Bdellovibrio bacteriovorus: one gene and its partner. The protein of the gene in region 2 interacts with the protein of the main gene of each other region in a pairwise test. Links are inferred from orthologs where the notes say so. Each region holds a gene or a part of one and is shown on either strand. Other genes may lie near its edges. The genes, in order: secA and secG.

Region 1 (10,781 bases), 740 kb from region 2 along the record:
TTTCCAAAACAGATTTAGTGACATTGAACAAACCCGTCAGATTGGTATTGATCACCGCATCCCAGTCTTCAGGTGACATCTTTGCAAAAGATTTGTCGCGGGTGATACCGGCGTTGTTCACAAGAATATCCACAGCCCACGGCAAAGACGCCGCCGCTTTCGCGACGGAGTCACGATTGCCAACATCGACTTGCGCGATGTGAATCTGCGATCCGTATTTTGCAAATTCAGATTTTGCAGTTTGCAAAGCTGCTTCAGAATAATCCCAGATGGAAACATTTCCACCGGCTTCCAAAAAGCTTTTGGTGATTTGAAAACCGATACCGGAAGCTCCGCCGGTCACGATGGCATTTTTGTTTTTGAAATCAAAATTAATATTTGTCATGAACTTGAAGTACCCCCACAAGCCCCCGGTCCGTCAAAGGAAAAAGCACTTTTTCGCTCGGAGTATAGAGTTAATGCTCTAAATTTCTTTTCTTGCCAAAGACCGCAAATTGAATTCTAGATTAGCGAAATCGCAAAGGATTAAATGATGACGACGACAAGAAAAGCGACAATTGCAGGGACCGGGATGTACGCGCCTGAACGCGTGATCACCAATCAATATTTCAATGATCTTTACAAAAAAGACATCGGAACCTTCCTCGCGGAAAACCGCAACATCAAGGAACGCCGCTGGATGAATGAAGATCAGCGCACGTCGGATTTGATTCTGCCCGCCGCCGAACAGGCGATGAAAGCTGCTGGCATCACAGCCAAGGATCTGGATCTTATTATCGTCTCTACTGACACACCTGACTATCTTTCCCCGTCCACGGCCTCGGTGGTGGCTTACCGCCTGGGCGCAGTGAATGCGGGTACTTACGACATCAACACCGCGTGCGCGGGTTTTGTTGTGGGCTGCGATATCGCTTCAAAATATATTTTCGCCGACAGCAAGTACAAAAATGTTCTGGTGGTGGGCGCCTATGCGATGTCCAAGTATCTGAACTTTGATGATTACAAAATTGCTTCGCTGTTTGCCGACGGCGCGGGAGCGGTGATTTTGCAGCCGTCCAAAGACAACACCGGATTCATCGACAGCCAGATGTACACCGACGGTCAATATCACGACTATATGGGCATCTATGCCGGGGGCACAGCCCAGCCGGTCACTCACCAGGTCGTGGAAAACAAAGGTCACCTGTTGGCTTTCCCAAAACGCATTCCGCCTGAAACCAACGGCATCCACTGGCCGCGTTTGACTAATATTTTATTGGATCGCATCCAGAAGAAACCGTCTGATATCAAGCATTTCTTCATCACCCAGTTCAACGTGCAAAGCATCTATGAAACTTTGGACAAACTGGAGCTTCCGCGCGATCGCGCCCATTACGTGATGGACCGCTACGGATATACCGGTTCTGCCAGCATCGGCATGGCGGTGGCGGATGCGGCCAATCAGAAAAAAATGAAAAAAGGCGACTTGGTCTTTATGTTGGGCTCCGGCGGTGGTATGAGCATGGCTGCACTGGCTCTGGAGTGGGGATACGACACTTAATCCACGAGAAGGTAACGATGGAACTGGATTGGCTGAAACGCTGGAAGCTTTATTCTCCGAAAAATATCGCCATTAAAGATGGCGATACGGGCCGTGAATTTTCCTACGCTGATTTTTTCGATCTGGCCAACGCCGGAGCGCACGTGCTGCACGAAAAGTTCGGCATCTGCAAAGGGGACCGTGTGGCGGTCCTGGCCACCAACGAACTGGAATACGTGTTTCTGTTCTTTGCTTTGCAACGCCTGGGCGCCATCATGGTGCCGGTCAACTTCCGCCTGACCCAGCGAGAGGTCAATCACATCGTCGCCGACTCTTCGCCAAAACTGGTTTTGTTCCAGGAAGCGTATCGTGACATCGTCGAAAACCTTCCGGGCACAAGACACTATCTCCTGCAGGGACCAGACAGCTTCGCTACAGATCTGCAAAATCCGCCAGCGCAAGGGGAAATGCCCTTCGTGCCGAACGAGAATGATCCGGCGATGATCCTTTACACGTCAGGCACCACAGGCTCCCCAAAAGGCGCCATCCTGACCTACAAAATGATCTTCTGGAATTCGATCAACACAACGTTGCGACTAAATATTTCACAAACCGACTGCACGGTGATCTTTTTGCCATTCTTCCACACCGGTGGCTGGAATGTTTTAACGACTCCGTTCATTCATCGTGGCGCCAAAGTGGTGTTCTTGAAAAAATTCGACGCTGAACAAATTTTAGCTTTAAGTGAAAAAGAAAAAGCGACGCTGTTGTTCGGTGTTCCGACCACCATGGAAATGATGGCAAGGTCCCCACGTTTCAACGACACCAACTTAGAAAACATCCGCTATGCCATTGTCGGCGGCGAACCGATGCCGCTGGAGCTGATCAAGACCTGGGATAAAAAAGGCGTTCCCGTCCGCCAGGGCTATGGTCTGACCGAATTTGGTCCGAATGTGTTTTCACTGAATGAAGAAGATGCCCTTCGCAAAATCGGCTCTATCGGTTTTCCGAACTTCTATATTGAAGCCAAAGTCGTCGACCCTGAAGGCCGCGAGCTGGGGGCCAATCAGGTGGGCGAACTGCTCTTACGCGGTCCGATGATCATGCAGGGCTACTGGCACAACGAAAAGGCCACGCAAGAAACCATCAAAGAAGGCTGGCTTTGCACCGGCGATCTGGTTCGTCGTGATGACGAAGGTTATTATTATGTTGTCGGACGCAAAAAAGACATGTTCATTTCGGGTGGAGAAAACGTGTACCCGCCCGAAGTGGAGCAGATCCTGCGTTCCCACCCCGGCGTCTTAGAGGCGGCGGTCATTGGCATTCCGGATGACAAATGGGGCGAGGTCGGCAAAGCCTTTGTGGTTCGCAGCAGCAATGACCTGACGCCGGAAACCCTGCACCAGCACTGCGTTCAGAACCTGGCGAAGTTCAAAATTCCCAAACATTTCGTGTTTTTGCCGAGCCTTCCCAAAGGGGACAGCGGCAAAATTCTGAAGCGCGTTCTAGCGGAAACGGTGAATCAAAGCTTCTAACAGGTCCGTCATTTTCAGTTATACAAACGCCCTTACGGGGGTTATACAAAGGCCACGTAACCGGAGACTTTCTATGAAAAAACTGATGATGGGCCTGATGTTGGCCGTAAATCTGATTTCCCTCAACGCCTTGGCAGACAAGCAATTCGTGGGCGCTGGCAAATTCTATGATCTTATTGCTGATTACAAAACTGTTTGTAAATCTGCAGAGTGCACCAAGCCGTATCGTGAGATGATCGTTTACACAAACGGCGTGCGTGATTCCTTCCTGACAAAATTCCAATTCTCTAAGCTTGAGCGTATCTCTGACAAGCAAGCCTTCATCTGGATAGACACTGTCCTGCAAGGCGACTTCCACGCTGACGGCAAGACCGTTTTGGAAGAAGTCGTGGCGATCTTTAAAGGGACTTCCCTGGTTGCTTACAAAGTCGATTACAGCCAGTTGGCTTGGTATGTCGGCGCTTGTGGCTGGGATGGCGAAAGCATGTCGGGTTTGGAAAAATGCCCGATGGGTAAAATCCATGAGTCCAGCTTTGTGTCCCCGGATTTCAAAACCTATATCCGCAACGACGACGACATCGCCGACTTCTATAACTAGGTCCTAGGTCGAGTATTCATTTCTTGTCAGGTTGCGCGTGGAAAACTCGTGTAAACTGACAAGTATATGTTCAAGTGGATCGTCCTTTCTGTAACCCTTCTATCTTTGTGCGCCTGTGAAAAGGGCCCCAGTCTTGGGCCCGGCGACGACGATCTATTAGCCAGTGAAAACCAGGCCGACTGCGGATTTGTGCAAAATTCTTATGGTCAGCGCATCTCCTGGAAGTCCAACATCCCTGTAAAATTAAAGCTTCACAGCAGTTATCCTTTGGAATTCGAAGATGCGCTTAACAAAGCAGCCCAGCACTGGAATGATGCTGCCGGCATGACTTTGTTCACCTTCAGTCGTGTGACCGACTCTCAGGCAAACACCGCCGCCAAGGACAGCAAAAGCACTGTGCACGTCCTGACGGAATGGCCGTGGCAGGAAGCTCCGAAAAAGAACTATCAGGCGTTGACCACCCTTTACTGGCGATCAAACCAGATTTATGAAGCCGATCTGATTCTGAACGAACAGTTCTTTAACTTCTTTACTTACGACATCCCATCCATGGGTTCAGGTGTGCATCTTGAAAGTTTGATGGTGCACGAACTGGGGCATGTGTTGGGCCTCAAACACCGCGACAACACCGTGGCCAGTGTTATGTGGAGTATTTTAAGTTCAGACACAATCCGCAACACCCTGACTCAGGCGGATCGTGATACAATAAAGTGCGAGTATTAATATTATGAAGAGACAAAAGTCACCGCTGCAAAAAATGTCGCGCATGATGAGCCTGATTTTACTGATGGCGGCTCTTCCCTTTGCTTTGCACGTACTGAATGAAAAGCTTTCCCCGCAGCGCAAAGTCGCCTCTGACGGAGGCTTAAGCTCGGTGGGCACGGTCTCTGACAGCTTTGACTTAAGCGAAGCCACCCCTGAGGAATTCAGAAAAGCCTTCAAGTACCAGGTTCTTAAAAATGTCGAGCTGGATCAGTTCAGCGAGGGTCCGGGCATCAAGCTGGGGCTGTTCCTGATGAAAAGTCCGGCCGGGTCCCGCGTGTTTGTGTGTGACCGCTATCCCACCGTGGATCTGCTGTTCTCAGCAGAAGGCGTGGCAATTTCCGGTGAAATTCCAAAGATGGTCGTGCGCATCCCGTGCGTGGTCAGCGATGACCAGAACCATATCGCCGCTTTCCCGATTCCGTTTGCGCGGATCTTCGCAAGCCCGGTCAGTGATTTTGAATTCGACATCACCGCCCCTGGCATTCGTGAGGGTGGCAAAATCTATTTCCGCAATGTCGTGGATGAATGGCCGCGCGAATGGGCCTGGACCGGTGTGAAATTTTACGGGAAGGATGCTTCAGACACTTTAGAGATCACCGGCTATGAAGTGATCTCTGTTCTGGGAGAACCCCTGGTATTGCCTCAGGGGCAGTAAGCACTTAACGAACCGGCTCGAAATCAGGAACGTAACGAACCTTGTCTTCACCCTTGGATTTCTTTTCATACTCATCATAGGAACGACGGTGGCCTTCCACATCGCGGGCGATCTGTTCATCGATCTCGCGGTTTTTGCGATCGTTCAATGAATCCATGGCCACGGCATTCTTTTCTGCCGGCGGCTGCCACACATCACCAACATAGATGGCGTTGCCTTCAAAGAACTGCACTTCTTTCACAAACTTGATGCGCTTATCATAAAACACATAAGTCCAGCGGTCCTTGCCATGAAATCTTTGAGTTTGGGTGGGGCTTCCCATCAGATCAAGAACGTCGTCTTTTTCCATTCCAGGCGTGATTTCTTCAAATTGCTTCAGCATGGATGTCTGGCAGGCAGACAGCATCAGGCCAAGCGAAATCAACGGTATAGCCGCATATCGGAGCATACTTCCCCCATTCTTCTAAGGTACCAGCTTCGCCCGTTCCTCGAAAGCGAGCAACTTTCTTTTGTCTCAATATGGGACAGGGATTTTTATTTTTTCAGAATAACCGGATCGGTCAGACTGGCCGGGGCCTGAGGAGCGGACTTTTTATGCCCATCAGCAGCCTCAGAAGCTTCCACCTTTTTTACATCTTCCGGAGTTTCGTACTGACTGCGAACCTTCTTCAGGGTGCGCTTTACGGAAGATCCCAGGCTCATCTGATTTTCCATTTCTTCGATGGACTTTAAATCAATGCGTTCGTATTCACGTTTGTCCGCCAGACCCTTTTCCGGGTAACGGTATTTCAGCAGGGTTCTTTCCCGGTCATAGTCCTTCAGATTCTTTTCCATGTCCTTGTGCAAGGTCATCATGTGGCCCAGAATCTCGTTCACCTTGGCGGGATCCTTGGTGTGCTGCTTTTCCAGAATCAGCTTTTGAATTTCAGTTTCACCGGCTTTAATTTTGGCTTCCAAGGCCGCCACACGGGCCTGAACCACGCCATACCTGTCCTCGCGGGATTTGACTTCTTTCGGAGCGGCTTCCTTCTTTTCGCCGTGGCCTCCGCCATGCTCTTCACCCCCGCTGGCCAAAGCCACGGAAGCAGACAAAAGAATTGTCAAAAAGCTTAACGAAATTTTAGGAACCAGACAGGACATCTTGCCTCCAGGAAATTTTAAAAGGCAGATACTTTATTCGGTTGATCAGGACAGAGGCTTTAGCCGGAGTCAGGCCCCGCAACACAAGTCTTCCGCCTCCCACATTTGCCAGCAATCCCGCCACATCCCAGCCAAAGCGGGAATCGGTCATGGCTTCGCGCAATTGAGCCAGCAGTCGACTGGACTCGATGCCATCGATAGTGACCGTATAGGCCAAGGGCCCTGAAACCGTATCCGCGTTGGCAAAGTCAGTGACGTCAGAAAAATCGGCGGTGTCTGAAGACATCGGTGCCGGTTCAGAGGCTGGCTGCGAATTCACCGAATCCAAAGTCTGACTGAAATCGTAAGGGGCTTCTTCCATCGGTGGAACATCCCCCGGAACTTCCACAGGTTCGGCATAAGAAACATTCTCTTGTGGAGGCGCATTCATCTCCGGATCCTGCGACGGCTCGTAAGCCTGCTCGGCATACTGCTGATCATTGGAATAAGGCTGATCCTGATAGGATTGTTCCGGGATGGAGTTGTCAGGAGTGAAGGTTTCCTGCGCAGCAGAGAAATCCTGAATCGGCGGGACAAAGTCATTTCCAGGCTGCTGGAAATCCTGTCCCCCCTGAAAATCGGCCGGAGCTTCTGGCTCCGGCTCGTGTTGTGCCATTTCTGGCTGTCCATTCCAGTCGACAAAGAAAACCGCATTGCAGTGGGAACACGTGAAAAGAGTCCCCAGATGCTTATCAAGAATCTCTACCGGTTGGTGGCAACTTGGACAAGAAGCCAATTATCTTTTTCCCTTCGAATCTTTGTCCATGCGGCGACGCTCTTCACGGTTCATCGGACGATCATCACGAGGACCGCTTTGGAAAGTCATCTTACGCTTGGGAGCCTCTTCAGTCTCTGGCAGGCTGTGACCGATATCCGCTTCGCTAGGAGATGAATAATCCAATTCATCCAAGTCAGCTTCTTCCGGACGCAGGCTTTCCAGAACTTCCTGCTCGTTCTGCTGGGCCACCAGTTGAACGCGCATCACTTTCTCGATGGCATCCGACTTGATGGTGTTGTTCAAAGTCTCAAAGGCTTTGAACGCCTCTTTTTTGTACTCGATCAAAGGATCTTTCTGCGCGTAACCACGCAATGAGATACCTTCTTTCAGTTTGTCGATCACGTACAAGTGGTTCTTCCAGTGATGATCAATGCTTTGCAGAAGGATCATTTTCTGAACCTGCTCAAAGAACGGACCCATGGAATTTTTCTGACGATCCCAGACTTCTTTCACGCCGGATTTCACAGCGTCGGTCACCGTTTCAGTGTTCACAGCCATGGTCGCAAAGTCGATTTTGAAACCGAAGCTTTGTGCCAGGGAGTTATTCAGACCTTCCAGGCTCCACTCTTCTTTTTTGCCGCCTTCAGGGATGTGGGTATCCAACAAATTGGAAACAACATCACCCAGCCAGTCCAGAGTGGTTCTTTCGATTTCCTGACCTTCCAAAACCTTGCGGCGCATGCCATAGATCGCGTTTCTCTGCGCATTCATCACAGAGTCGTATTCCATCAGGTTTTTACGGATATCAAAGTTGTGACCTTCAACCTTGCGCTGAGCGCCTTCGATCGCGTTGGTCACCATTTTGGCTGTGATTGGTTCATCCTCAGGGATGTTCAGCATTTCCATGATTTTCTGGATGCGCTCACCATTGAAGATTCTCATCAGCTTGTCTTCCAAAGACAGATAGAATCTGGATTCACCCGGATCCCCCTGACGACCGGAACGACCACGCAACTGGTTGTCGATACGGCGGGATTCGTGACGTTCAGTACCGATGATGTACAAACCACCCACGGCACGAACTTCCGCACGCTCCGCTTCAACCTGAGGTTTGATCTTCTGAACCGCTTCCGCGAATTCCGGAGAATCATCATTGCCCACTTGTGCCTTTGCCAGCATGTCAGCGTTACCGCCCAGCATGATGTCAGTACCACGACCGGCCATATTGGTGGCGATGGTCACAGCCCCTTTGCGGCCCGCTTGTGCGATGATTTCCGCTTCACGCTCGTGGTGTTTCGCATTCAGAACTTCGTGCTTAACGCCTTCTTTGCGCAGGAACGAGCTCAAAGCTTCGGATTTTTCGATGGATTCAGTACCCACCAGAATCGGCTGACCCTTGGCCATACGCTCTTTGATATCAGCGGTGATGGCTTTGAACTTCGCTTTTTCTGATTTATAAACCACGTCTTCCTGATCCTTACGCTGGATCGGACGGTTGGTCGGAATCACGTTCACTTCAAGATTGTAAATCTTTTTGAACTCAACTGCCTCTGTATCCGCAGTCCCGGTCATGCCAGACAGTTTTTCGTACATACGGAAATAGTTCTGGAAGGTGATGGTCGCCAAAGTCTGATTTTCAGACTTCACTTCAACGCCTTCTTTGGCTTCGATGGCCTGGTGCAGACCATCGCTCCAGCGACGACCCGGCATCAAACGACCGGTGAATTCATCGACGATCACGATCTCGCCGTCCTTGATCATGTATTCCACATCAAGACGATACAGATAGTGAGCTTTCAGACCCTGATACACGTGGTGCAGGATTTCGATGTTTTGCGGATCGTAAAGGTTGGAAAGACCCATCAGCTCTTCGACTTTCGCGTTTCCAGCGTCAGTCAGGGAGGCTGTTTTGGATTTTTCCTCCATGGTGAAGTGAACATCGCGCTTCAGGTGCGGGATGATCTGATTCACAGCATAGTATTTGTCAGTGGAGGATTCCGCAGGACCGGAAATGATCAGCGGCGTACGCGCTTCGTCGACCAGGATGGAGTCGCACTCATCGACGATGGCATAATAGTGAGGTCTTTGAACATAGTCGTTCAAATCAAACTTCATGTTATCGCGAAGATAGTCGAAACCAAGTTCATTGTTGGTGCAGTAAGTGATGTCACAAGCGTACATCTGCTTGCGCTGCTGGTCTGTCAGACCGTGAACGATGATACCCGTGGTAAGACCCAGCCAGCCGTAAAGACGACCCATGTGCTCGGCATCACGACGAACCAGGTAATCATTCACAGTTACAACGTGCACACCGCGACCCGTAAGAGCGTTCAGGTAAACCGGCAAAGTAGCCACCAGGGTTTTACCTTCACCCGTTCTCATCTCGGCGATGTTACCGCGATTCAGAACATAACCACCGATCAACTGAACGTCATAGTGGCGCATTCCCAACACACGCTTAGAGGCTTCACGGCAGACCGCAAATGCTTCCGGCAGGATATCGTGAACTGTTTCGCCTTTCTTCAGTCTCTCTTGAAACTCGGGAGTCTTGGCTTTGAGTTGATCATCCGTAAGAGCTGCCATCTGAGGTTCCAGGGCATTGATACGATCCACAGTGGGCTGGATCTTTTTCATCTCGCGGTCGTGCTTCGTTCCGAACATTTTTGTCAAAATTTGTGTAACCATAGCCTATGAGGATAGACCCAAATTGACATAAGCGGCAAGGTAAGGGGGCAATTTCTGGATGCGTCATTGACGCGATTTCATTCAGAATTTCAAAGACTTCCTCGAGAGTGACCCCGACCAAAGCCTTAAACTATCGCAATGTAAATCGCACCTGACGAAGACCCTCATAAGCCGCGATCGCCACACTGGTAGCGAGATTCAGGCTGCGAGCCCCCTCCCCAATCATGGGAATGGTGACGGTCTGCTGTGGGTGCTTTTGCAGGAATTCGGGATCCAGTCCTTTGGTTTCTTTACCAAAAACGAACCAGTCTCCGGATTGGTACTGAGGTTCAAAATAGGTGCGCTGGGTCTTGGTGGTGAAAAGCCAGATGCGGGACGGATCTTCGACGTGTTTCCACCAGTCCTCGAAGGTTTCGTGGCGATACCAGGTCAGGTGAGGCCAGTAATCCAGCCCCGCCCGTTTCAAGTTGGTGTCGTTGATCTCAAAACCCATTTTTCCGACAATGTGCAGTTCGCAGTTGGTGCCAACACACGTGCGCCCGATATTTCCGGTGTTTTGCGGGATTTCGGGCTCGATAAGAACAATGCGGAAAAGCTTTTCTGTATTAGGCAAGGTGTCTGTAAACCTCTTGGCCCAGTTTGGACAGCGCCAGTCGACGACCTTTATCGACGATCAGCTCAAGATTCATCAGCTCACGATAGAGCGTCAAATCAATCGGTACAATCTCCCGGCCAGAGGAGCGACCCAGTCTCTGAATATAAGTGACCTGCTTGTCACTGAGTTTGGAAGTCAGCACCGGCTGCTCTTCCATGGAACGTCTCCAGTCTCCGCCTGAAATCACCGTGGCATTCACCGGCAGCTTCAGAGGATTCAGGAAATAGATCCAAGCTTTGACCGGAGCGGACATGCCTTCCGGGTGCACTTCGATCTCTTCTCTGGAGTAAAGGCTCTTGTCAGGATCCAGACGGTTGTAACCGTGGAATTCATCCATCAGGCTCAACAATAAATCGGATCCCTTAAGTTCAATCAGTTGCCCCGGAACCAGGTCAGATCCCCCTTTGACCACAGCCGGGAAGCCCACTTTCAAGCGGTAGGCTGTCGCCTTAACCCTTGCAAATACTGAAGA
Region 2 (10,431 bases):
GGTGGCGGAACTGACTCCGCATGATGATTCCACCATCGTTTTGGAATCCGCTGACTTGAAATTGCGCAAGGCCTATAGCAACCTGCAAGAGGCTTTGGCCGACACCGATCCCCAGATGATTCTGCTGCAGACGCAGCTTCGTTACTGGATGCCCAAGCAGGGCTTCACTTTGAAGACCTCTTCGCAAAGTCCGGTGGGCGGGGGATTGGGCGGAAGCTCCAGTCTGACAATCAGCTTGATGAAAGCCTTTGCCCAGTTCTGTGGAAAGCCATTCAAAGACGTGCACAATATGGTTCATGTGGCTCACAATATCGAGGCCGAAATTCTGAACACTCCAACCGGGACTCAGGATTATTATCCGGCGGCTTCCGGTGGCATCAATGTTCTTCACTACAGCTATGACGGCATCGAACAAAAGGTGCTTCCGGTGTCCCACACGCCGCTGGCTGAAAAATTCATGCTGGTCTATACCGGCAAGGCCCATCATTCGGGTCTTAACAACTTTGAAGTGATGAAGGATTCCGTTGTTAAGGATCCTAGAACATTACAGGCCCTGCGGGATCTCAAAGGTATTGCCATTGAAACCGAGCATGCCATTCGTGCCGGGAACTGGAAGGACCTGGGCGGGTTGTTTAAACGCGAATTTGAAGCCCGTGTCCGCTTGGCCCCGGAATTTTCAAGTCCTGAGATCTACAAGCTTGCGGAAGTCTCTTTGCAGAATGGGGCCGAGGCTGTTAAAATTTGTGGAGCTGGGGGCGGCGGCTGTGTTCTGGTCTGGTGTCCTCCGGATAAACGTGAGGGAGTAGCCAACGCATGCCAAAAAGCCGGCTTCCAGGTGATGGACGCAAAACCCGTCGATCCCCTGTAAAGAAAAAGACGACGAAGAAGACCGCAGTTAAAAAAACTGCGGCTTCGGCGACGCATGCCGGAGATGTTCATCGTTTCATCGGTCTGTCCCTGGGGGGCGGTAAAACCGACAAGGCCTGCCTGGCCGTTCTGGAATACTATCCCAAACACAAAAAAATCTTCCTGTCGCGCTTGGTGGAAAAAATCAAGAGCGACGAAGTTCATTCCGCCGACTTCAAAATTCAGGAAGTGATTCGTCAGTATCACAATGAAATTGATCTGATCGCGTTTGATGTGCCTTTCAATCTGCCGGTGTGCCTGCAGTCGGATGACTGCTGTACCAGTATCGAGGATTGCAAAAAGCCCCACGTCAAATGGATGTGGGATTACACCCGCAAACTGCACAAGAAGAAAAAACCACGCAAGCTGTTCACTCCGTACACCCAGCGCTGTGTGGAGATGTATGTGTCTTCCGAGTTGGAAGAGCCCTTCATCCTTCAGCACGCCATGGGGGCGAATACGGCTCCTTTACTGGCGCGGGCCATGTATCTGAAACGCAGCATGAAGGCCAAGTGCATCGAGGTCTTCCCCAAACTTTCGGTATGGCGTTTGGGACGTTCTTTGAATGTGATGAAAAGTCATCTGCGCTTTCATAAACACGCCATCGGCGGCGATGAAAGTCGTCGCGAAATTCTACACGCATTGAGCACGCACAACGTCGCGTTCGTGTACGATCAGGACGTGAAGCTGATGATCGAAAACAATCACGCCTTCGAAGCCTTTATATGTGCTTTGACGGCCTTCCTAAGTTTCAAGGGCGGCACCGAGCCTCGCCCTGACGGTTTCCCCTCCAATGAAGACTGGATCGAATTCCCCCGCGTCAATGTACGCTGGGAAGGATTCTAGCGGCTCTCTTCTGCGGTCTGTCTATTCCCAGTCAACAACTCCGCGACACGCCGTCCGGGCTCGGCCGTGGCCCGCGCTTTCGCGCGGGTGCGCGCCGTCGTGGCGCCCACGGAGGTCGCTGCGTTGCTGCCTGTGAATAGGCAGCCCGCAGAAGAGGGCCTCAATTTGCGCTGGTGAATAGAGCTAAGGCTTCTTAAGTTTGTTGCATGGCAACTTTTGCTTTGTGCTGGCGCAGAGTGAGAGGGCTTGAGCAATCGGGGGCTCAGCTATTAAATAGAAGCTTCACCTCCGAAGGGGGCTTTCGATGGCTGATTTTCCTTATCTGCATGGGTTCACCAAAGAAGAACAAGATCGTTTGCGCAAACAGGCGCGCTTCGGTGAACACACGGTTTATCAAAATATCAATTTATCCAACGTCAAAGATTTGCTGGAAGTCGGCTGTGGTGTTGGGGCGCAAAGTGAAATCATTCTGCGGCGTTTTCCTGATCTGAAGCTGACCGGCATTGATCGCAGCACGAAACAACTTTCTGCGGCGAAACACCGGTTAAGTCATTTGCCTTTTGCCGAACAGCGTTTTGAGCTCAAGGAAATGGATGCCACGGCGATGGACTTTTCTGCGAACTCTTTCGACGGGGCTTTCCTGTGCTGGATTCTGGAGCACGTGCCGGATCCGATTCGGGTTTTGTCGGAAGTGCGCCGGGTGTTGCGCCCTGGGTCCGTGGTCTATGCCACTGAAGTGATGAATGCTTCCTTTTTAGATGTGTATAAAGAGACAGGGTCTATGCCACTGAAGTGATGAATGCTTCCTTTTTCCTGGATCCGTATTCGCCGAACGTGTGGAAGTACTGGATGGCCTTCAATGAATATCAACTGAAGCAAAAAGGGGATCCATTTGTCGGAGCCAAGCTGGGGAACTTCTTTATGCAGCTCGGATATCATGACATCCACACCGAGATCAAAACCTGGTTCCTGGACAATCGTTATCCGCAAGCACGTAAAGACTGTATTGAATACTGGACTGAGCTTCTGTTAAGCGCCAGCGATCAACTGGTGGAAGCCAAATGCATTTCTCAGGAAGTGGTTGAAGGTGTGAAGGAAGAAATGGCGCGGGTCGCAAGTGATCCGAACGCCGTGTTCTTTTATTCCTTCGTGCAGGCCCGGGCTCGGACTTAGCTGGCAGTCAAAGCAGGCCCTGGGGGCCTGCTTTTTACAGTTCTTCTTTTTTCAGCCAGCCTTTTTTATAGATCCACCATGTGATGCCGACGACCACCATCAGCATAAAGGCCAAGGTTGCGTAATAGCCATTGGGCTCTTTGAGTTCCGGCATGTTTTCAAAGTTCATTCCGTAAACCCCGGCAATGAAATTCAAAGGCAAGAAGAACAGGGAAAGCACAGTCAACACCCGCATCACTTCGTTGGTGCGGAAAGATGCTTCATTGGTTTTTTGTGACATCAAGGACAGGTGCAGATTCAATAGTCCGGTGATTTCCTCGTAAATGTCATCGGCGTAAAAGGCCACTTTTTCCAGAGGCTCACGCACCTGCTGTATGTCTTTTAGAGGAATGTTTTCGTGGTGATGAATCTTGCTGAAGACATCGGCGGTGAATTTGAAAATCTTGCGATAAGACGCGGCTTTTCGTTTGATGTGATAACCTTCGCGCAGGATCGTGCGGCGTTTAAGGGCAAACACACGCTCTTCGATCACATCGGTTTTTGAATCCAGCACATCCAAGGGCGCATCAAAACTTTTCACAGTTTGCACACACAGCGATTTCACCAGGGTGTAAAGGGGAAGCTGTTCAAAAGCGACTTTGTCTTTTTTAATTGAAATGCATTCCAGAGGCACACGGTGAATCGTCAGCAAAAAATCCTGACCCACAAAGAAAATGATTTTGGTGGTAAGTTCCTGCATGGTGCCGGCTTTGGGTTTTGCCTGGACATCATGATGGCGCAGAATGAAGAAGCATACTTTTTCATAGAACGTGCACATCGGCAAATGTTCGGGATCAAGACATGTCGTCAGGGCCTGCAGGGGAATGGGAAATTCCTCGGCCAACTGACGCAGATCCTCCTGCGAAGGAGCTTCACAATCGACCCACTTATAGTCTTGCCATTGATGTTCGAATCGTTTCATGATTCCAGTATGACAAAGTTTTCGGGCCTTCGCCGTTTCTTTTTCGGATGCATCGCGACGATGCTGCTGACCGGGTGTCAGTCATTTTTCTATTACCCGATGAAAGAAAAGCTCTTTGATCCGGCCCGGATTAAATTAAGTCCTGAAGATGTGTATTTGACCACCTCCACAGGTGAAAAAGTGCACGGCTGGTACTTTGCCTCTGCACATGCTGACAACAAAGGCACGATGCTGTTTTTCCATGGCAACGCCGAAAACCTGACGTCGCATTTTCTGATGTTTCAATGGCTGCCGTCGCAAGGATATAACTATTTTATCTTTGATTATCCTGGTTATGGGCAGTCCAGCGGTTACCCGACCCCGGAAAACACCGTGGCGGCGGGGGTCGCAGCGGCGGAATGGCTGCATCAGAAAAAGGACTCGCGCCCCCTGATAATTTACGGGCACAGCTTGGGCGGAATTATCGCACTGAAAACCGCAGAAGAAATCAAAGGCCGCATTCCTTTGCGGAATGTGGTCGTCGAAGCCAGTTTTGATTCCTATCAGGGGATGGCCAAAGGCGTGATGAACCGGCACTGGTTCACATGGATCCTGCAGCCCTTGTCGTCGGTGGTGGTCAGTGATGAATACGCCCCGCAGTCGCTGGCGTCGTTGTCACCCATCCCGTTGCTATTCATCACCGGCACGGCTGATAAAGCGGTAGAGCCGCGATTTACTGAAAATATGTATAAAGCCGCCGCCGAGCCGAAAGAACTTTGGCTGATCCCGGACGGACGTCACGGAAATCTGTACGAAATCCGCAATGGCGAGCTGCGGGACCGCTTCTTGTCATATCTATCTAAAACTTTGACAGTCCGTCAGTAGGAAGTCCGCTTATATTGCAGCTCCCGAAAGCATGAATCCTGCAATGTTCCCGGCAGGATGAAGACTTTGTTGCGTGCCCTCATCATTTTAAGCTCCTTATCAATGCTGGCAGCCTGTGCTCCGGACACCCGTGAACAGGGGTCTGAGGTCGTGACGACTTATGAGCCGGCACAACCCAATGTGATAGACGAGGATGGATACAAAGTCGTGCGCGGTTCCACTCGGGTGCAGGATTTGAGTGTCAATTTTGATCAGACGACCAAAGGCATGACCCTGAAGGGAAAAATCGAATTCCTTCCGGTGCGTGCAAAATCAGTTCAGACCGTGGAGCTGGACCTTGCGGGTATCTTGGATCCTTACGGATTCATCGCCCTGAAAACCTATAAAGCCAAAACCCAGGACAATCAGGATTTGAAAGTGGCGGCGAAGGCCACGTGTCTGAGTGTTGACGGCGGATGCCGCTCATCTTTCATTGATATCTACGTTTATTATCAGGGCATCGTTTATCACCATCAGGTGGAGTCTCTGCAGGATGACGTCAGTCCGGCGACGGAAGAACCAATTCCGGGTGAAGAAGAACTGCCGGCAGACGAAGAATCTGAGATCGAGGGCGGGCACGATGAAGTCGAGGGCGAGCCAGGCCGTTACGTCGGTGACGTTGCCGATGACATCGAAAAGATTCTGGAAGTAAAAAAGCCGGAAGCTCCAAAAACGGAAGAACCTAAGAAAGAAGAGCCTAAAAAAGAGGAGCCAAAGCAGGACACTCCGAAAAAGGACGAACCTAAGAAGGATTCTCCCAAGGCCGATCCACCTAAGAAGGAAGATCCCAAAAAAGATCCTCCTAAAAAGGACGAGCCTAAAAAAGAAGAACCGAAAAAAGAGGAACCAAAAAAAGAGGAACCAAAAAAAGAAGAACCTCCAAAGCGTGAGGAGCCTAAAAAGGATCCTCCAAAAACCGGTCAGCCTCGTGTGCCTGAGACAGCTCCGCCTGTGAACAAAGTCAGTCAGGCTATCGGACCGGTGAATGCGGGCCGTTTGCAGAATGCTGCGAACATGCTGACCTACCAGCAGGCCCATGCTCCGACAGGCTATGAGATCATTCGTCCGAAAAGAAAAACTCACTTCGCGACCAATGAGCTGGCGTACATTATTGTGAAAATGGGTCTTTTGACGAAAAAAGAAATCCCGGGTTACGAGCTGTCTGTGGGCGATCTGTCCCGTGAGGCGGGGGGTAAGCTGGGTTCCCACAAATCCCATCAAAATGGTCTGGACGCGGACGTGGCTTTCTTCTTTAACAACAAGTCCTTCCAAGGGTACTTCGCGTCCGCTGTGGCAGTGAACAAACCTCACGCCAACTGGATGCTGGAGCCTCAATGGAAACTGTTTAAAGAGGTGGTGGGCACTCAGCTTATTGACCGTATCTTTATTCACGGTGCTTTGAAGCAGGCCCTGTGCAGTCATGCCATTGCCAAGGGCGAGTTGACCAAGGGTGACAACTCAAGCCTTGCGGCTCAGACGCTGCGCCGCCTGATTCCCGAAAAGGACCACCACAATCACTTCCACCTGCGTGTGAAGTGTTCCAAAGCTCAGGTTCGTTGCCGTCAGATGGCAGAACCGGTCAATACCACGGGCTGTTTCTAATCTCAATTGCGGCAGCCGTGGGCCTGTGTCAGAATAAAGTCATGGCTGATTGGCGTGATCGTAGTGAGATGAATGGGGATGTGGTTTTTTTCCGTTACGTGTCCGAGGGCATGGAGAAAAGTCACGAGGAAGTCTTTTTGTGGGACCTGGATAAGACCTATCTGGACACCACGATTGATTCCCTGTCGGGTCTGATGACCACCATTTTGGAACGTGCCCTGAACAAGAAAAACATTCCCGGCACCAACACGCTTTTGCAGTCCCTGTCTGAATACCGCAAGCAACAAAAAGGTTACATGTACTTTCCGATCTATTTCATCACAGCTTCACCGCCACAGATGGAAGAACGTATCTCGGAAAAGTTTTCTTTGGACAACATCCGTCCCTTTGGCTGTTTTTATAAAGACAATCTGGCCAACCTGCGCCCGGGCCGCTTCTGGCGTCTGACCAAGCAGGTGGGTTACAAGCTGCAGGCGCTGATGCAGTTGCGCACGCGTCTGGGTGAAAACGTGCGCCAGATCTGCTGGGGCGATGACAGTGAAACCGATGCGATCATCTATAATCTTTATTCGGATATTTGTTCCCGCCGTCTGGGCACCAACGACATTCGCACGACGTTGGAAAAGCTGAACGTCACGGGCGAGCAGGTGAACACCATTCTGGAGCTGCAGGCGCAGATTCCAGAAAACGATCCGGTGGAAAAAATCTATATCAACCTGGCCACCGACACGGACCCGGACTACTATCTGAAGTTCGGTCGCCGTACGCTGGCGACTTATAACACGTTCCAAGTGGCGCTGGATATGTATCAGGACGGCCGTCTGAATCTGGACGGAATCTACGCCGTGATCCAGGATATGGTTTATAATTATGGCTACACTCCGGAAGAGCTGATGAAGAGTTTTGATGAATTCATCCGCCGCGGGGTTTTGGGTGAACGCGCTTACAACGAAGTCCGTCCGTTCTTTATCGAAAAAGGTCTGCTGCATTCATCTTATCAGCCCAGTGTTGCGCCACTCAAAGAGAAGCTGGTGGATGACGGACGGGTGTACGAGATGGAAGGGGTGCATGAACCCTGGATTCCGGACCGCATTGATTATCTGCACGACTATCGCTAGGCCTTCATTCGAAGGCCCTTTTTTTATTCAAATCTTAGAGGGAAGACAGTGGTGATCGGATCACCGCCGAAGACTTTGAATTCCACACGGCGTACGGATTCCAGAAGACATTTTTTGAATTGAGGGTCATTCAGGCTGCTGCTGGCAATGTCGGCCTGGCTGACTTTACCTGTGCGTTCGATGGTGAAGCTGATCGAAGCCTGGCCGACAACACCCGGAGTTCTTTGCAGCAGTTGTGTGTAGCACTTAAAGAACGAACTGCGATGGGTTTTCAGAGTGTCTTGAATGAACTCGGACGTCAGGCCCTCCACCGGTTTTTGATTTGCCATCGGTGTTTCCGCCGGAGCCAGTTCCGGCAGAGTTTCGGTCGGGGCCTGTTTTTTGTAATTCATTTCGTAATCAGTGGCCGTCCAGCGCACGCCGTCCTTCGAGATGTAAACGCTGCCTTCGCGGCCATAGTTTTCAACCTGCAGATCACCGCGCTTGATGATCAGAACAATGCGTTCGTTTTCCTCATCCAGCGTGATCAAAGAATTTTCCAGCACACGAATACGGTAAGATGAATCAAACTCCATCGTCGCATCACCATCGACACTGGTTTCAACGGAATCCAGCGCAAACAAAGTCGCCTTGCGGGTCAGGACTTCTTTGTTGGTCATGTTGTTGCGAAGAACGAAGACTTTACCCAGATTCAATTCCAGTCGCGCCAAAGGACGGGCACCGGGTTTGGTTTTTTCAGTCTGAGTTGAGATGAAGAGAGAAAGGGCGACGCTTAATACGCCTACGATAATCAGAGATGGAATCAGCCAGTTGTTCTTCGCCATAGGAAAACTATAGCGAAGAACCTGTCAGGAAGGCACTAAAATTACTTCTGTGCAGGAGCTGCTGTTGCAGCAGGGGAAGCCGCTGGAGTTGCTGCCGGAGCAGTCTCTGCAGCTGGAACAGCCGCAGCACCTGCTGCAGCGTCAGTAGCTTCTGTTGGGAAATGTTCCTGCGCCGGAGCTGTTGGCAACGGAAGGCTGTCAACAACGGACTTGGTTTTGGAAGAAGTCAAAGTCGCCAAAGCCAGGCAAGTCACTGCGAAGATGATGGCTGCCCATACTGTCATTTTACCAGCCAAAGACTGAGCGCCAGTTGCACCCAACAAAGAGTTGGAACCGGAAGATCCACCCATGCCCAGAGCGCCATCAGATTTGGAATCTTGGATCAAAACCAAGATGATCAAAACAAGGGCTACGATGATATGCAATACGCCGATAAATGTAGTCATTTTATGTAATCTCCCAAAGACCCCCAAATATATGGATAATGGCGGTTTTCGTCCACCCCAAAGTGACCTGATTCTGGCGACCTAACGCGTTAAGTCACGACTCTGTTGAGTCTGGAGCGCTTATTGATCACCATAGAGACATGAAAAACTCCATCCGTCTGGCCACCTGCTTATTTTTTGTGCTGCTGTCCTCCTGTACAACTCAGGAGGGAACCATCAAAAAGCTCGCGTTGGAGCTGGGGGAAAAGAAGTTCCAGGAGCAGTTGAAAATCGAAGCGGATGATTCCATCAAACAATCCGAATGGCTGAACAAGTCCTATCAGGAATTCATGCTGAAAAAATCCGAAGTGGAAGTGGTGGAGGTCAAATTTCTGACCGAAACCAAAGCCACCGCCGTCGTGGTGGTGAACACCTATCCGCCGTCCTTGCGAATGACCCTCGCCCGCATCGCGGGTGGAATGGATCCGGGCCGCAGTCGCAGTTTCAACTTTGCTGAAGCCGTTAACGGGATTGGCAAGCAGATCGGGAAGACCCCGGAAACCCTTGAGCATCCCCTGATCATGTACAAGTTCAATAAAACCTCGGCCGGAACTTGGGTTGTTGAGTTTTAAGGGGTCCCACGCCTCAGCTCGAACTGGTGGCGGGCTAGGGCTCGCCGTCTAAGCCTTAGACAGCAAAAAATCGAGAAATCATATAGTTAGCATTGCTAAAAGCCCGGTCCTGGGATTGCATTTTTCACAGCTCAATATGAAAAACGTAGTTCGCTCCCTTACCTTTGCGGCATTGCTTGTCTCAACTTGGGTCCCTGCCTGGGCCGAAGATCTTTCGTCTATTGAAACGGAAGTCGTAGAGAGCACGCTTGAAAAAGCGCAGATCGCCCAACAGGACAAGTTGCTGATCAAGGTCGGCAAGGGCGAGCAGATCTACGAATTTGAAACGACCCCGGATCGCGAGCTGATGAAAGAATCTTTGGGTCTGAAGATCCCTGAGAAAGTCCGTGAACAAATCATCGCCCGTGGTGGTTCTGTGGCTGAAACCGACCCTTTGGAACCATTTGAAAGTCTTCCTGAAGACCGCCGCAAAAAATTCCATGAAATGCGTCTGATGTTTTTGACGAATGCTGCGCGCATTCTGAATTCCACCAAATTTGTGTACGGTGCCGGAAGCCTGGTGGGCGACGGTCTGAGTTTTGTGAAAATCAAAGTGAAAAAAGCCTTCGGGAAAGAGACTGTTGTTGAATCCCAGGCGCAAAGAACCTTCCAAGTGCGCAGCCAGCAGGCTGTGCAAAGCATTCTGCGCGGGTTGGATTACAAGTTGTGGTCTCAGGCGCCACTGGTGATTGATTCCAATGAATTTGGTTTGAGTGTTTCTGCGGGTATTCTGGCCGAAGCCGGGGTTCTGCGCAAAGGGGGCGGTGGAGCTGACGAAGTGGGCTTCAGCATTGCCTTTAACAAAACCAAAAAAGCTTTTGTGTTTGAGATCTTCCACAACTCTGAAAAGTTCGACAATACCAAGGCCGCGATCACCGTGATGGGCGTGGTTGGTAAAGCCGGTATTACCATGGGCCGTCGGGATGGCGCTGAGACTCTGAAGGGGACTTCGTTCTATCCTCCGGCAATTCCTGGGTACAGCACCTCGTCCCCTGAGTTCTT

The links.
Region 1: the proteins of secG (region 2) and secA interact in binary tests that used the Escherichia coli proteins (3 or more experiments, as listed by UniProt). The link is inferred for Bdellovibrio bacteriovorus from one-to-one orthologs.

The regions. Positions count from the first base shown.
Region 1 is NZ_CP020946.1:3,534,125-3,544,905, forward strand. What follows is about bases 6,788-10,032. They hold secA (preprotein translocase subunit SecA), read right to left. Parts: upstream 9,655-10,032; coding sequence 6,988-9,654; downstream 6,788-6,987. Other genes in these bases: B9G79_RS16955 (hypothetical protein), read right to left, coding at 6,788-6,867; B9G79_RS16965 (tRNA (cytidine(34)-2'-O)-methyltransferase), read right to left, coding at 9,785-10,032. Outside these bases: 3-oxoacyl-ACP reductase FabG, read right to left, coding at 1-385; B9G79_RS16920 (ketoacyl-ACP synthase III), read left to right, coding at 530-1,540; B9G79_RS16925 (acyl-CoA synthetase), read left to right, coding at 1,558-3,054; B9G79_RS16930 (hypothetical protein), read left to right, coding at 3,128-3,652; B9G79_RS16935 (matrixin family metalloprotease), read left to right, coding at 3,719-4,375; B9G79_RS16940 (hypothetical protein), read left to right, coding at 4,380-5,072; B9G79_RS16945 (outer membrane protein assembly factor BamE), read right to left, coding at 5,077-5,520; B9G79_RS16950 (hypothetical protein), read right to left, coding at 5,607-6,212; more of B9G79_RS16955, read right to left, coding at 6,193-6,787; more of B9G79_RS16965, read right to left, coding at 10,033-10,267; B9G79_RS16970 (gamma-glutamylcyclotransferase family protein), read right to left, coding at 10,260-10,781. UniProt on the Escherichia coli protein: Required for protein export, interacts with the SecYEG preprotein conducting channel.
Region 2 is NZ_CP020946.1:2,804,940-2,815,370, reverse strand. Bases 7,078-9,972 are described here. They hold secG (preprotein translocase subunit SecG), read right to left. Parts: upstream 8,780-9,972; coding sequence 8,375-8,779; downstream 7,078-8,374. Other genes in these bases: B9G79_RS13425 (hypothetical protein), read left to right, coding at 9,527-9,972; B9G79_RS13430 (hypothetical protein), read left to right, coding at 8,920-9,390; B9G79_RS13440 (AgmX/PglI C-terminal domain-containing protein), read right to left, coding at 7,533-8,333; B9G79_RS13445 (phosphatase domain-containing protein), read left to right, coding at 7,078-7,509. Outside these bases: B9G79_RS13475 (GHMP family kinase ATP-binding protein), read left to right, coding at 1-868; B9G79_RS13470 (DUF429 domain-containing protein), read left to right, coding at 814-1,752; B9G79_RS13460 (magnesium transporter CorA family protein), read right to left, coding at 2,960-3,886; B9G79_RS13455 (alpha/beta hydrolase), read left to right, coding at 3,896-4,750; B9G79_RS13450 (penicillin-insensitive murein endopeptidase), read left to right, coding at 4,808-6,391; more of B9G79_RS13445, read left to right, coding at 6,433-7,077; more of B9G79_RS13425, read left to right, coding at 9,973-10,431. UniProt on the Escherichia coli protein: Subunit of the protein translocation channel SecYEG. Overexpression of some hybrid proteins has been thought to jam the protein secretion apparatus resulting in cell death; while this may be true it also results in FtsH-mediated degradation of SecY.